4 regions of the Blastococcus sp. SYSU DS0828 genome follow, and region 1 is predicted to be linked to each of the others. Evidence: riboswitches for the same ligand, from Rfam matches in the RefSeq annotation. Region 1 holds a riboswitch; each other region holds the start of a gene.
What was found. A riboswitch is a leader RNA that binds a small molecule or an ion and turns the genes downstream of it on or off. The one in region 1 is predicted to bind cyclic di-AMP.
Positions count from the first base shown of each region.

Region 1 (3,688 bases):
CGCACGGCACCCGCCGGCTGCTCCTAGCGGCCGGCCAGCAGGAAGGCCTCCAGCTCGGCCGGGAGGCCGGGTCCGGGCTGGTCGGCGGGGCGGTGCGCCGGCGGCGCCGGCCGCTCGTGCGTGCGCAGCCACGCCCAGGTGTCGGCGACGGTCGCCTCCAGCGCCCGCGTGGCCAGCCCGAGCTCGGCGGCCCGGGTGGTGTCGACGTCCCAGGCGGTGCGGGCGACCTCGTGGCGCAGCCACAGCGGCAGGTGCAGCCACTCCTGGACGCCGGCGGCGAGAAGGTCGGCCTCGGGCACCGGTACCCACTCCGCCGCGCTCCCGGTGACGACCCGGCAGAGCTCGAGCAGGCCGCCCAGGGTCGTCATGCCCGCCGGCCCCGTGGCGTTGACCGCACCGGTGCGGCCCTGCCCGGCCATGTCCACGAGCCAGGCGGCCAGGTCACGGGCGTCGACCAGCGCGATCGGCTGGGCGACGCCCTCGGCCGGGACGACCACCCGACCGCCGCTCGCGATGCGCTCCAGCCACCAGCCGAGGCGGTGGATCGGGTCGGAGGGGCCGACGATCAGGCCGGCACGGGCGGCGAGGAAGCGGCCACCGACGGCGGCGGCGAGCTCCCGCTCGCCGAAGGCCTTGATGGGCCCGTACTCGTCGTCCTCGGTGTCCCAGGTCGGCTCGCCGTCCTCCGGGCCGAGCGGCCCCGGCGGCCAGTTGCGGTACGCGTTGAGGCTGCTCACGAAGACGTAGGAGCGGACCCCGCCCAGCGCCGCAGCGGCGTTGCGGGCGGCGGCCCGGGTCTGGCAGGAGGTGTCGACGACGAGCTCGGGCTCCCACTCCCCCAGCGCGCGCGGCAGCGCGCCGGGGTCGTCGCGGTCGCCGTGCAGCGCCCGCGCGCCCTCCGGCGGCGGACCCGTCAGGCCCCGGGTGAAGGTGGCGACGTCGTGCCTGCGAGCGAGCGCGGCCTCCACCACGTGCCGGCCGAGGAAGTGGGTGCCGCCGAGGACGAGGAGTCTCATGCCGAGCACTCCAGCCCGGTCGGCGCCCGCGCGTCCAGGGAGTTCGCCGGCAGCGGATCCGCCGTCGGCGGACGAGCGCTACACCGCGCGGGACACCGGCAGCGTGGGCACCTGCGGAAGGGGCGTGGAACGGGCCGCGGCGAGCACCATCTGGGGCGAGGACGGCAGGCCCCGCCGGGTGCACAGCCGCAGCGCCCGGGCGCCGGTGAGGACGTCGGTCTCCGGCGGGACGACCAGCAGGTCGGCCCGGCGGTTCCCCCCGGCCCAGGTGAGGCAGACGACCTGCGGGTCCATGCTCCGGAAGCCGCCGGCGCGGACCGTGCGGCCCAGCACCTCCAGCTTGCGGGGGGCCGGCTCCCAGGCGTCGAGGGCGTAGGTGAACCGCTCCACCCGCACACCACGCCGCTCCAGCGCCGCGATCAGCTCCGGCAGCTCCACGGCGAGGTCCCGGCTCCGCGGGAACCACGCACCGTCGAACGCCGAACCGCCCGATCCGGCGTCGGCGCGCAGGCTCACCCGGACGTCGATGCCACCCCGGAAGCCCTCGATCGCCGGAACCGTACGGGTGATCGTCGCCATGAGCGTTCGGCCGCCTTCCTCTTCCCAGGGAGCCGGGGAGACGGCTCCGAGGTCAACGTAGGACGGGTGCGAGGCGAGACTCCTCGACGGCGTGGCGGGCGCGTCGGACCGCTTCGGCCAGTCATCACGATTCGTGACCTGACGAGCACGGAGCCCGCGCCGCGGACCGTGCGCCGCCGGTACGAGCACCGCACACGGGCAGTCGGGGGCGGGCCACGGCGAGTCAGTCCGCGCGGGGCCGCCCGCGATGGAGGCTCCGCGGCCTTGCCGTCGGGGACGGCGGTCTGCCTACCGTGCTGCGTCCACCAACGGGTGGGCCCGGATGGCGGACCGCCGAACCTGCCCACCGCCACCGGACCCGTGCACACGACGGGCAGGCGCGGGGAACCCACGAGATCCTGGCCCTCGGCCTCGGGGTGAAGCCGCAGCACGCGGCCGGGCAGCTCTCGCCCGAACCCGACAGCTAACCCCGCAGGCGGCGAGAGGCTTCCCCATGCTCAAGCACCGCACGGCACGACCCGGTCGCTCCACCCGCACCTCCGCGGCGGCGGCGGCCATGGCACGTCCGGCCGTGGTCCTCGCGGCCGCCGCGGCCGCCTCCCTCGCGATCGCCGGTCCGGCACAGGCCCACCCCGGGGAGCACACGGTCGTCCCCGGTGACACGCTGGGCGGGCTCGCGGCCGCCCACGGCACCTCGTGGCAGACCATCCACGCCGACAACCTCGCCACCATCGGCGCCGACCCGAACGTCCTGCGCGTCGGGCAGGTCCTCGTCATCGGCGGATCGGGCGCCGCCCCTGCCGCCCCCGCCCCCGCCGGCGGCGAGTACGTGGTGCAGCCGGGCGACACGCTGGGCGGCATCGCCGCCCGCCACGGCACCACCTGGCAGGACGTGCACGCCCTCAACCTCGAGGTCATCGGCGCGGACCCGAACGTGCTGCGCGTCGGGCAGCGACTCACCCTCGTCGGCGGCCCGTCGGCGGCCCCGGAGCGTGCCAGCCGCGCCGCGGACCGGCCGGCCCTCGACACCGCCGCCTACGGCGCGTGGGAACCGCACGTGCGCCCCGCCGTCGCGGAGGTCGCCGCGGAGTTCGGCATCCCGACGGTGCTCACCCGCCCCGGCCACAGCCCGTCGGAGGGCCGCGCCGCCGACTTCATGGTCTACGACGACCGGGCCACGGGCGACGCGCTCAGCCAGTACGTCATCGACAACGCGGCGCGCCTCGGCGTCGAGTACGTGATCTGGCAGCAGCAGATCGCCGGGACGTGGACGGGCTGGGCCTGGCAGCCCATGGAGGACCGCGGCTCCCCCACCGCCAACCACATGGACCACCCGCACGTGGCCTTCGTGCCGGCGCCGTAACGGCCCCATGACGCAGCGAGCCCCTGCCCGGATCACCGGGCAGGGGCTCGCTGCGTCATGGGCGGATCAGCTGGGCTTGGGCTTGCGGTTCTTGGCCTTGCCGCGCTCGGTCTGGTCGAGCACCACCTTGCGGATGCGGACGCCGGCCGGCGTGACCTCCACGCACTCGTCCTCGGCACAGAACTCCAGCGCCTGCTCCAGGTTGAGGATCCTCGGCGGGATCAGCCGCTCCAGCTCCTCGGAGGTGGACTTGCGCATGTTGGTGAGCTTCTTCTCCTTGGTGATGTTCACGTCCATGTCGTCCGGACGGGAGTTCTCACCCACGATCATGCCCTCGTAGACCTCGGTGCCCGGCTGGACCATGAGCTGGCCACGCTCCTGCAGCGAGAACATCGAGTAGGTCGTCGCCACGCCCTGGCGGTCGGCGACCAGCGAGCCGGTCGGCCGGGCGCGCATGTCGCCCAGCCACGGCTCGTAGCCCTCGAGGTTGCTGTTCAGCACGCCGGTGCCGCGGGTCTCGGTCAGGAACTCGGTGCGGAACCCGATGAGGCCGCGGGAGGGGACGACGTACTCCATCCGCGCCCAGCCGGTGTCGTGGTGCACCAGGTTCTCCAGCCGGCCGCGGCGCACCGCGAGAGCCTGGGTCAGGGTGCCGACGTACTCGCCGGGGGTGTCGATGGTGACCCGCTCGACGGGCTCGTGCAGCTTGCCGTCGATCTCCTTGGTGACG
Region 1 covers NZ_JBJHAK010000003.1:118,152-121,839, reverse strand. The annotation lists gene ACI79Q_RS03510 (NAD-dependent epimerase/dehydratase family protein) at 24-1,016, opposite strand; gene ACI79Q_RS03505 (DUF5994 family protein) at 1,095-1,595, opposite strand; cyclic di-AMP (ydaO/yuaA leader) riboswitch at 1,975-2,068, shown strand; gene ACI79Q_RS03500 (LysM peptidoglycan-binding domain-containing protein) at 2,089-2,958, shown strand; gene typA (translational GTPase TypA) at 3,025-3,688, opposite strand, start outside.

Region 2 (3,688 bases), on a different contig from region 1:
CCACTGCCGCCCCGCCCCAGGCCCACCAGGTGCGCGGCGCGCGACGGACCAGCCACAGGAAGGCCAGCACCACGACCACTGTCAGCGCCGCGCTGATGGCCCACGAGACGGCGACGTCGCGCAGCCAGAGCCCCCAGCCGCGGGTGGACAGGCCGTAGCGCGTGCGCACGGACTCCGCGTAGGCGGAGATCGGCAGGGTCACGGCGCGGCCCAGGAGGAGCAGGACCGGCACCCCCAGCACCACCCGCACGACCCAGCGGTCCCTCCACCGCGCCCCCAGCGACCGCATCAGGCGGGCCCCCAGCGGGGTGAGCCCCAGCACGGCCGAGACCGCCAGCCCGAGGACGAGGGAGAGCAGCGACGCGGGTCGCAGGGCGGCGGCGAAGGCCTCCGCGCGCTCGATCGCCGCGGGATCCAGGCCGGCGGTCGGGTCGGGCTCGGTGTGCCCTCCGGGCGGTTCGGGCACCACGTCCCACGGGGTGCGGACGACGATGACGACGACGACGGCGATCCCCAGCAGGGCCGCGGCCACCAGGGCGGCCCGGCGAACGCTCACCCGGCCGATCCTAGGCGGGCCAACCGCAGCGGCCCGTCCCGGTTCGGGGACGTGCTGGGCGGCCGGCATCCTGCTCGACCCGGTCGCGAGGCCCGCCCTCACCGTGTTCCCGTCCTCCGGGCCTGCCCGAGATCCTCGGGATCGGGCCCTCGGTCACCTGACCGGCCAGCGACCGCGAGGGCCGGCGACCCCTGTCGGGATCACCGGCCCTCGTTCCTCGCTGCGATGCTCCCGGAGCCGTCAGCCGGCGATGCGACGGGCGCTGTTGTAGTTCCCCATCGAGTCCACGCTCGCCACCTTCACCGGCTGGCCGGAGGTGGAGGCGTGCACCATCTGGCCGTTGCCGATGTACATGCCCACGTGGCTCACCGGGCTGTAGAAGAACAGCAGGTCGCCAGGCTGCAGCTCGCCGCGCGCGACGGGCCTGCCCATCTGGCTCTGCGACCGGCTGGAGTGCGGCAGCATCACACCCGCCGCGGCGTAGGCGTACGACGTCAGCCCCGAGCAGTCGAAGGCGTTCGGCCCGCCGGCACCCCACACGTACGGGTCGCCGATCTGGGCGAGCGCGGTGTTCACCGCCACCTGGGCGGCCGAGCTCGGCGCGATGACGGCGCCGGTGGGCGCCGGGAGGCCGGTACCACCGTGGGCCTGCGCCACCTGCTCCTGCTGCGGCGCGGTGAGCGCCTCGTACCGGCGCTGGTAGTCGGCGATCTTCGCCTCGAGCTCCTCCTGTTGGGCGGCGATCTGCTCCACCGTCCGCCGGGCGTCCGCCGCGGCCTCCTCGGCGGCGTCGCGGGCCTGCTCCGCGTCCTCGGCCGCGCGCGACACCTCGGTGAGCACCTCGCTGGTGTGCCCGGCGATGGCGTCGAGGGTGCCCAGCTGGTCGACCAGCTGGTCGGCCGAGGTGCTGGTCAGCAGGACGTCGAGCGGCGACATGCCGCTGCCGGTGTAGACGCTGCGGGCCAGCCGGCGCATGTGGCCGTCGAGGGAGCCGAGCCGGCCCTCCGCCTCCGCGACCGCCTCGCTCGCGGCCTGCGCGTCGCGCTGGTGGCCCTCAAGGACGACGCGCGCCTCGTTCAGCTGCTCGGAGACGACCTCCAGCTCGTGGCTGGCCTCGGCCACCTGGGCGGCGATCTCGTCGGCGGTGCCGGGGACCGCCGACGCGGTACCCGGGAGGACGGTGACGGTCAGGGCTGCGACGGCGCTGACCAGGAGCCCCGAACGGAGCGGTCCGAAGCGGCGGGCGCTGGCGGAGCTGCGCCGGCCGGCGGTGTGGAGTTGTTCGGGGGCGTGCGTCAGTAGTGCGTGAGGGGTCGCCACGTGCGGCGGCTCTCCGTTTCTTCCACTTCGACCGCCGACCGAGTTAGCTGACGGGTTCGGGCTGGGAAGACTGGCCCTATCCCCCACCCACCGGCGAGCCGGCGGCGGGAGAACTCACCCCAGAGTGCGGTGGGTCCCCGGTACACCTCGGGCGCAGTGGTGCGCGCCACGCGGTGATTAGGCGGTGTCCGGTCGAGGCCATCCATCGATGGATGACGACCACCCGGCCGAACGGAGGGAACCCTACGACCGTGATGCGCCTGTGACAAACGGGGACAGCTGAGACGTGTGCGACGGGCGCCTGGCCGCCCACCTGGGCATTCACCCGATCGGGTGGTCACCCGGCCCTCGCCGCGGGTGCGGCGGCGATCAGCCGGTGCGCCGTCCGGACCGCTCCCCGCCGTGCCCGTCGGGATGCCGCAGCGGGGGAACCAGGCCCCCCTCGGCCAGCGCGCGCACGGCGCTGCGTTCCACCTCGTCGAACTCCACCACCACGCCCGGCGGTGGCACGACGACGTCCTCGGCGGCCGCGGCCGGCCCGCCACGCGGCCGCCCGGTCATCGGCACGACGACCGGGTCGCCCCCCTGCCACCCGGGCGGGGCTCCCAGCAGCACGGTCACGACGCAGTCGGCGCAGCCGGTCCCGCGGGCGGTGCAGGTGTCGCAATCGATGAGCATCGCTTCTTCTCCTCCGTGAGTTGCTGCGCACGGTAGGAAGGGCCACCGACATTTCCGCCGCGCCACCGACGGCTCGCGCCGGATCAGCTGCCCGCGAACTCCCAGTGCCACGGCTCCTCGCGCCCGTTGCCCGGATCGGCCCACGTGGGGTGCAGGAAGCCGAACCGGCCGGCGTTGGCAGCCATCCAGGCGTACTGCGGGGTGCCGAACGTCTCGACGCCACCGCACAGGTCCACCGCCAGACCCCAGCCGTGGTTGCTGGTGCCGGGCACCGCGGCCAGGGCCGGCTTCTCCCCGTACAGCCGCACCTGGCTTGCGTAGGTCCGGTAGGAGTCGGTGATGCACAACGGGCTGCCGAAGGCGGTCGCGTAGGCCGCCGACATGGCGCGGTAGGCGGCGGCCGCGTCGCAGCGCAGCGCGTGCCCGCCGACGCCCAGCGGGCACATGGCGCTGGGCGGGATGAGGCCGTTCGGGTAGCCGCCCCATGCGCGGGCTCCGTCGTAGCTGGGCGGGTAGACGGTGTTGCCGCACTCGGTCCGCAGCGCCCCCGCGGCCGGCCCCGGGACGGCGACAGGGGGCCGCTGGCCGAGGACCGGGCGGCCGATCGCCAGCACCTGGTCGCCCGGCAGCGTGCGCACCACGACCGCGCCGGCCCGCGCGTCAGCGGTCAGCATGGTCCGCGGGTCCAGGGCGATGCCCACGTGCCCGAGCCCCGCCTCCGGGGAGCCCAGGAAGACCAGGTCGCCGGGGAGGACGTCGGCGCGGTCCACCGGCACGGCGCTCGCGAACAGCTCCTCCTGCGTCGCGGGCAGCTGGACACCGGCCCGGCCGTAGGCCACCCGGACCAGTGCGCCGCAGTCCCAGGACTCCGGCCCCGCCGTCCCCGGCGCGTACGGCTGCCCCAGGGCCTCCATCGCGCCGCTGACGGCGGCGAGGGTCTCGGCGGGCAGCACCAGGAGCGAACTCGGCCGCCCGGGCAGCTGGGCCACCCCGCGCTGCGCGCCGCCCCCGGCGGCGCCCACCGGAGCCAGGCGGTCGGGGAGGCTGCGCTCGGGTTCCCGCAGCGCAGCGGCGGGCACGTCCGCGAGGCCGGCGGTCCGGAGCTGGTCGACGTAGGCCCGCCAGCTGGCCGCC
Region 2 covers NZ_JBJHAK010000021.1:54,423-58,110, forward strand. The annotation lists gene ACI79Q_RS15890 (M48 family metallopeptidase) at 1-556, opposite strand, end outside; gene ACI79Q_RS15895 (NlpC/P60 family protein) at 797-1,876, opposite strand; cyclic di-AMP (ydaO/yuaA leader) riboswitch at 1,894-2,070, opposite strand; gene ACI79Q_RS15900 (hypothetical protein) at 2,246-2,554, opposite strand; gene ACI79Q_RS15905 (D-alanyl-D-alanine carboxypeptidase family protein) at 2,638-3,688, opposite strand, start outside.
Region 2: linked by a shared signal. The riboswitch ahead of ACI79Q_RS15895 (NlpC/P60 family protein) and the one ahead of ACI79Q_RS03500 (LysM peptidoglycan-binding domain-containing protein) in region 1 are both predicted to bind cyclic di-AMP.

Region 3 (3,688 bases), on a different contig from region 1:
CGTCGCTCAACCCCGATTCGCCGGCCGAGCTGCTGCGGGCACTCCAGCAGGCCGGCCTCCCGGTGGCCGACACCCGCTCGTGGACCCTCGAGCAGCTCGAGCACCCGTGCGTCCCCCCCGCTGCTCGAGTACAAGAAGCTGATGCGGCTGCTCACGGCCAACGGCTGGAGCTGGCTGGAGGCCTGGGTGCAGGGAGGGCGGTTCCGCTCGGCCTTCCTGCCGGGTGGGGTGGTCACGGGTCGGTGGGCGTCCAACGGCGGGGGTGCACTCTCGGTGCCCACGCTGATCCGCCCCGCGGCGGTCGCGGACGACGGCTGGCGATTCGTCGTCGCCGACGTGGCCCAGCTGGAGCCCCGGGTGCTCGCCGGGATGAGCGCGGACACCGCGATGGCCGAGGCGGCGCGGGCCTCGGACCTCTACGCGGGCATGGTCGCCGGTGGCGCGGTGGCGACCCGGGCGGAGGCCAAGCTGGGCATCCTCGGGGCCATGTACGGCGGCACCCGCGGGGAGAGCGGCCGCATGATGCCCCGGCTCGCCCGCCGCTACCCGCGCGCCATCGGCCTGGTCGAGGAGTCCGCCCGGGCCGGCGAACGCGGCGAGGTGGTGCACACGCTGCTGGGCCGGGGGTCGCCGTCGCCCAGCGCGGCCTGGGCGCAGCGGGCGGACGGGCTCGGCGAGGCCGCGGAGCAGGCCGGTTCCCGGGAGGACCGTGACCGCGCCCGCCGCGCCTGGGGCCGGTTCACCCGCAACTTCGTCGTCCAGGGCACCGGAGCGGAGTGGGCGCTGTGCTGGCTGGCCGACCTCCGCAACCGGCTCTGGCGGCTGGGCGGCGACGGGCCGCTGGGGACCCGGGCGCACCTGGCGTTCTTCCTCCACGACGAGGTGGTCGTGCACACCCCCGAGCACCTGGCCGGCGACGTGGTCGAGGCGGTGCGCGCCGCGGCCACCACGGCCGGGCGGCTGCTGTTCGGCGCCTTCCCGGTGGACTTCCCGCTGGACGTCGCCGTCGTCCGGTCCTGGGCCGACGCCGGCTGAACGGACTGCCGTACACCACCGACGGGGCCGGCACGGTGGCGCGACACGCGTCACGATCTGCGGAAGTGACCGCTCCCGCATTGTCACGACTGCATAACGACGGTTACCGTGGCGGAGCCCGGTCGATCGTTCTCTCCCCATCCGGGGAGGGTCTGCCGGGCGCCGCCGAGTCGCCCGCCGCCTTCGAGCTGCGGGCGAGCCGGGGACCCACCGAAGTTCTGGGGTGAATCGCGCACCGGGCACGTCCCGGTGCGGGTAGGGCTGCTTCCCGTCCGAATCCGTCAGCTAACCCGGTAGGCGGCACGACGGAAGAAACGGAGAGCCGCCGCATGGCGCGCCCCTGCACCGCCGCACCATCCCGCGCCCGCCGGCACCGCCGCCCCCCGGTGCGTCCCCGGACCTGACCGCACGCGCACCCGGCGTCCCGCCGGTCGCCCCCACCAGCGATGACCGCCGGCCGAGCCGCCGGTGCCCGGTGGCCCCGCGACCCGGCGCCGGTCCGCAGCCCGCATCCCTCGCGGTCCGCCTCGCCCGGCCGACCCCGCCGCACCAACGGAGCACCCCGAACCCATGGATCCCCGCACCACCACCTCGGGCCGTCGTGGCCCGCTCGCCCTCCGCCGTCGCCCGCCCTCGGGCCTCCGCCGTCCGGCGTTCTACCTCGGGGTCGCCGCCGCCGGTGCCCTCCTGGTCAACACCCTCGTCGGCGTGGACCCGGGCGCCCAGGCCGAGGCCGGCACCTCGCAGTCGGTGAGCGTCGCCCAGGAGCTCGGGCTCACCTCCCGCTCCGGCCCGGTCGACGTCGCCGAGGACCTCGCCCCGCTGCAGGACCTGGCGGCCAGCCGCAGCAGCCGCGAGGCCGAGCAGGTCGCGGCCCAGCAGGCCCAGGCCGCGGCCGACCAGGCCGAGCTCGACCGGCAGAAGGCCGAGGCGGAGGCCACCGCCCGCGCCGAGGCCGAGGCGAAGGCTGCCGAGGAGAAGGCAGCGGAGGAGGCCGCAGCCGCCGAGCGGGCGGCCGCGGCCCCCGCCGCGGCGACGCCCACACAGGAGGCCCGGGCCGCCGCCACCACCGCCGCCTCGGTGGCGGCCACGGCGGTCGCCCGCATCTCCAACACCGCGGGCAGCGTGAAGCCGCAGACCCAGGCCGCGGCCGACGCGGTGGTCAGCAACGTGCCCGGCGCCGCGGGGATCACCCTCGGCGGCACCCGGGCCAGCGCCGCCGACCCGGGCGGGCACCCCTCGGGCCTGGCGCTGGACTACATGGTGATGTCCGACGCCGCCCTCGGGGACGCGATCGTCGCCTACCACCGCGCCCACTGGGCCGAGCTGGGCGTGGACTACCTGATCTGGCAGCAGCGGATGCTCTCGTCCCCGGGCGGCTCGTGGCAGGCGATGGAGAACCGGGGCAGCGCGACGGCCAACCACTTCGACCACGTGCACGTGAACTACAACTGACCCCACCGCCCCGCGGCCGTGCCTAGGTGAGCCGGCGGACCACGGACAGCGGCAGCACCCGCATGGCCAGCCCGATGGGCACCCACGGCCACGCGGGGACGTAGGCCGTGGCCCGCCGGGCCTCGATGGCGGCCACCATGGCGCGGACGCCCGTCGGGGTGTCCACCATGAACCGGGTTCGCTGCTGCACGTGCTGGTTCATCTCCGACCGGATGTAGCCGGGGTAGATCACCGACACGTCCAGGCCGGGGATCCGCTCGGCCCGCAGCCCCTCGGCGAGGGACGCGACCCCGGCCTTGGTGGCGGCGTAGGTGGTCATCGACCGGCGCATGCCGCGCAGCGCCGACATCGAGGAGATCAGCACGAGGTGCCCGCGGCCCTGGCGGCGGAAGATCTCCAGCGCCGCCTCGGTCTGCGCCAGCGCGCCGACGAAGTTCGTCATCGCCGTCTCGCGGTTGGCCTCGGCCCGGCCGGTGCCCGGGGGCGCGCCCTTGCCGAGGCCGGCGTTCACGACCACCCGGTCGATCGAGCCGAACGCCGCGGCGAACGCGGTGAAGACCGTGGGCACGGCCTGGGCGTCGGTGACGTCGAGCGCCGCGGTCTCCACCCGCCGGCCGGTGGCCGAGCGGATCTCCGCTGCGAGGGCGTCCAGCCGATCGGTGCGCCGGGCGCAGAGCGCCAGGTCGTGGCCGCGGGCGGCGAACTGCCGGGCCATCTCCTCGCCCAGGCCGGAACTCGCGCCGGTGATGAGGACGACGCCGGTGTTCATGGGTGCTCCTGTCGATCGGTGCGGCGGGCCGCTGCGACCGGCCGGCACGCACGGTACGAGAGCCCGCAGGCGGATCCGCGGCCGGCACCGCGGCGGCGCGTGGGGCCGGCCGGGTTCCACCTCGTCGGCTCCGCCGGGGTTCAGACCCCCTCCGGGCGGGCACACCTGCAGGACGTACGAGTACGGGGGAGCGCGGAGGCGCCCTCTCGGCACCGACACGAGGGGACTCGGGAGTGACCACGGCCGGAACCAGCCGACGGTGCCTGGACGGCCGCTACCAGCTGCAGCAGCTCATCGCCGTCGGCGGGATGGGTGAGGTCTGGCGGGCGCGCGACCTGCAGCTCCACCGGTCCGTGGCGGTCAAGGTGCTGCGCAGCGAGTACGCCGACGACCCGGAGTTCGTGGCGCGCTTCCGCTCCGAGGCCCGGC
Region 3 covers NZ_JBJHAK010000001.1:276,665-280,352, reverse strand. The annotation lists gene ACI79Q_RS01310 (hypothetical protein) at 1-155, opposite strand, end outside; gene ACI79Q_RS01305 (bifunctional 3'-5' exonuclease/DNA polymerase) at 142-1,035, shown strand; cyclic di-AMP (ydaO/yuaA leader) riboswitch at 1,204-1,351, shown strand; gene ACI79Q_RS01300 (hypothetical protein) at 1,606-2,490, shown strand; gene ACI79Q_RS01295 (SDR family oxidoreductase) at 2,513-3,259, opposite strand; gene ACI79Q_RS01290 (protein kinase domain-containing protein) at 3,493-3,688, shown strand, end outside.
Region 3: linked by a shared signal. The riboswitch ahead of ACI79Q_RS01300 (hypothetical protein) and the one ahead of ACI79Q_RS03500 (LysM peptidoglycan-binding domain-containing protein) in region 1 are both predicted to bind cyclic di-AMP.

Region 4 (3,688 bases), on a different contig from region 1:
GGCGCAGTTCACCAAGCTGCTGCGGATGCCGCCGGAGGACGCCGCCGCCCGCATCGTGGCGGCCGTCGAGCGCCGCCGCCCCCGGCTGCTGATCGGCTGGAGCGCCACGGTGCCCGACGTGCTGGTCCGCCTGCTGCCCGGCACCTACTGGCGGCTGATCGCTCGCCGGGCGACCGCGCGGCCGAGGGGCTGAGCGCCGGAAAAGGTATTGCCGGTGCCAGTAGAACGGGGACGTGACCGACCCCTCCTGCCGGATCGTCGAGCTCGGCCCCGACGACGACCTCTTCCCCTCCTGGTGCGAGGTGTGGGCCGCCTCCGGCCGGGCCGCCCGGCCGCAGGACCCGCCCCGGCCGGCGCAGGAGGACGTCGCGCTGGGGCGGGAGCTCGTCGCGCCCGGTGGCTCCCGGGACGGCACCCACCGGGCCGCCCTGGTGGACGGCGCGGTCGCCGGCGCGCTCCGGCTGATCCTCCCGCGCAAGGACAACCCGACGCTGGCGGTGGTGGACCTCGCGGTGCACCCGGCCTCCCGGCGCCGTGGCCTCGGGAGCGCGCTGCTGGCCGAGGCCCGGGTACTCGCCGCCGCGCACGGCCGCAACTCGCTGGTGAGCGAGGTGGACGAGCCCGGCCCCGGGGCGCCGGGCCGCGCCTTCGCCGAGCGGCACGGCTGGTCCTGCGACCTGGTGGAGACCCGCCGGGAACTGGTGCTGCCGGTCGACGAGGACCGGCTGGGGGCGCTCGAGGCCGCGGCCGGCGCCGGGTACGAGATCGTCACCTGGCGGGACCGCACCCCGGACGCGCTGCTGGCCGACCGGGCGCTGCTGGAGCGGCGCATGACCACCGACGCACCCCACGGCGATCTGCCGGTGGGGGAGGAGGAGTGGGACGGGGACCGGATCCGCGAGTACGAGCGGACCCACGTCGCCCGGGGCCGGACGGTGCTCAGCGCGGGCGCGGTGATCGGCGGCCGGCTGGTCGGCTTCACCGACCTGCAGATCCCGCTCGCCCAGCCGGCGCTCGCCCAACAGGGCGGCACGCTGGTGCTCCGTGAGCACCGGGGGCACCGGCTCGGCGCCCGGATGAAGGCGGCCGTGCTGCGGGAGCTGGCAGCGGGGTTCCCCGGCGTCCGGCGGATCAGCACCTACAACTCCGAGGGCAACACGCCCATGGTCGCGGTCAACGAGGCGCTGGGTTTCCGCCCCGCCGGCGCGCTGTCGTCCTGGTCGACCCGTCTCTGAGCCGGGCGGTCCCACCGCCGCCGGCCGCGTGCGGTTGACTGCCGGGGTGGACCGTTCCATCCCTGCGGAGTTCGTCCGCGCCCACACCCGGCCGGTCCGGCCGGACCTGGTGCCCGAGGTGGAGCTGCTGGTCGCCGCCGACGTCGTCGCCCTGTGGGAGGCGATGGAGGCCGAGCACGGGCGCACCTCCACGGACCCGCCGTTCTGGGCCGCGGCCTGGCCGGGCGGCCAGGCGCTGGCCCGCCACGTGCTCGACCACCCCGGCCTGGTGGCCGGGCGCACCGTGCTGGACCTGGGGGCGGGCAGCGGCCTGGTCGCGGTCGCGGCGGTCCTGGCCGGCGCGACCGCGGTGCTCGCCAGCGACGTCGACCCGTTCGCGCTGACCGCGATCGCCGTCAACGCCGAGCGGAACGGCACCCCGGGCATCACGCCCGCCGGCGACGTGCTCGGGGGCGAGCCGCCCGACGTCGCGGTCGTCCTCGCCGGCGACGTCTGCTACGACCGGGAGATGACCGACCGGGTGCTGCCCTTCCTCGAGGCGGCCCGGGCCGGCGGTGCCGAGGTGCTGATCGGTGATCCCGGGCGGGTGTACCTCCCCGAGGACCGGCTGGAAGCGCTGGCGGTCTACGACGTGCCCGACACCGAGCCGTCGCCCACCGGGCCGGTGCCGGTGCGCCGGACCACGGTCTGGCGGCTCCCCTGACGGTCACCTCCCGTTCCTTTTCCCGCCAGGGGATTGTCACGAACGGATAACGCTGGTTACCGTGGGTCCCGCCCGGCCGGTCGTTCTCTCCCCATCCGGGGGAGGTCCGCCGGGCGCCGCCGAGTCGCCCGCCGAGGGCGAGCCGGGGACCCACCGAAGTACTGGGGTGAATCGCGCGCCGGGGCACGTCCTGGCGCGGGTAGGGCCGCTTCCCGCCCGAATCCGTCAGCTAACCCGGTAGGCGGCACGACGGAAGAAACGGAGAGCCGCCGCATGGCGAGCCTGCGGGCCCACCTTGCACGGAACCGCAGCCGGTACGGAGCCTCGCGCGCGCCTTCCCCGCGCTGAGCGCCCGGGCGTACGCCCGACACCGCTGCCCCTCGACCATCCCCGCAGCAGTTCCCGCCGCCGTCGCCGGCCCTGCCGCCCCCTGCCCCTGGAGCAGTTCCTCCCCATGAACCTTCGCGCCACCTCGATCACCCGTGCTCTCCGCCCCACGACCGGGCGCCGTTCGACGAAGACGGTCCGCCGTTCCGCGCTGCTGCTCCTGGCGGTCGCCGCGGCAGGCGGCCTGCTGGCCAACGGCGTCGTCGCCGACGAGCCGGTCGCCCAGGCCGAGCCGGAGCTGGCCTCCGTCAGCGTCGCCGAGCAGCTCGGCATCACCGACGAGACCCCCGCGCCCGACGTGACGGTGGCCGCGGCCGACACCCTCGGCCAGCTGGCCGCGAGCCGCAGCGAGCGCGCGGCCGAGCAGGCCGCCGCAGCGGAGGCGCGGGCCGCGGCCGAGCAGGCCGAGCTGGACCGCCGTGCCGCCGAGGAGGCCGCCCGCCGCGCCGCCGAGGAGGAGGCCGCGCGCAAGGCCGCTGCCGAGGAGGCCGCCCGCAAGGCCGCTGCCGAGGAGGCCGCCCGCGTGCAGGCGGCCCGGGAGCAGGCCGCCCGCACCCCGGCGCCGGCCGCACCAGCCCCGGCCCCGGCCCCGGCTCCGGCTCCTGCCCGGAGCGCTCCCGCGCCGGCCGCCGCGGCCCCGGCCGGCTCCTTCCAGGAGTACGCGATGGGCAAGCTCGGCGGCTCGGGCAGCGAGTTCAGCTGCCTGGAGAGCCTGTGGGGCAAGGAGAGCGGGTGGAACCCGAACGCCCAGAACCCGCGGAGCACCGCCTACGGCATCGCGCAGTTCCTCGACTCCACCTGGGCCGGGACCGGCATCGCCAAGACCTCCGACGGCTACCGGCAGATCGACGCCGGCCTGATCTACATCAACAACCGCTACGGCTCCCCGTGCGGCGCGTGGTCGCACTCCCAGGCCACCGGCTGGTACTGAGCGGGCCTCTGCCCCCGCCCCTCGCCCGCGCGGGGCGGGACCCTGCGGCGAGGCCGTTCCAGCACGTCACCACGCTCGGGGTGGTCTTCGGACGGGGGCGTCCCCGCTGAGGCATTGGAGGCTTTACCTGCGTCGTCGGCCCCGAGGACGCAGGTAGAGCTTCCAATGCCCGGGGTCGGCTCAGCGCAGCCGAGCCTCGGCTCCAGGCCTAAGGTCGGTGCAGCGTGCACGGAGGGGGAGCGATGACCGAGGCCGACGACGCCGACCGGACCACCCCGCAGAGCGGGATCGTCGGGCGGTCGATCGACGAGTTCGTGAACCAGCTGCGGTTCTTCTCCGATCGCGCCCGCAACCTCGCCGGGAATGCGACGTCCCGCCTCCCGCTGCCGGCCCTGCCCAGCCCGCCCGGGGCGATGTCGGCGGCCCAGCTGC
Region 4 covers NZ_JBJHAK010000013.1:61,087-64,774, forward strand. The annotation lists gene ACI79Q_RS12230 (SDR family NAD(P)-dependent oxidoreductase) at 1-193, shown strand, start outside; gene ACI79Q_RS12235 (GNAT family N-acetyltransferase) at 234-1,235, shown strand; gene ACI79Q_RS12240 (class I SAM-dependent methyltransferase) at 1,282-1,938, shown strand; cyclic di-AMP (ydaO/yuaA leader) riboswitch at 2,056-2,182, shown strand; gene ACI79Q_RS12245 (aggregation-promoting factor C-terminal-like domain-containing protein) at 2,393-3,256, shown strand; gene ACI79Q_RS12250 (hypothetical protein) at 3,499-3,688, shown strand, end outside.
Region 4: linked by a shared signal. The riboswitch ahead of ACI79Q_RS12245 (aggregation-promoting factor C-terminal-like domain-containing protein) and the one ahead of ACI79Q_RS03500 (LysM peptidoglycan-binding domain-containing protein) in region 1 are both predicted to bind cyclic di-AMP.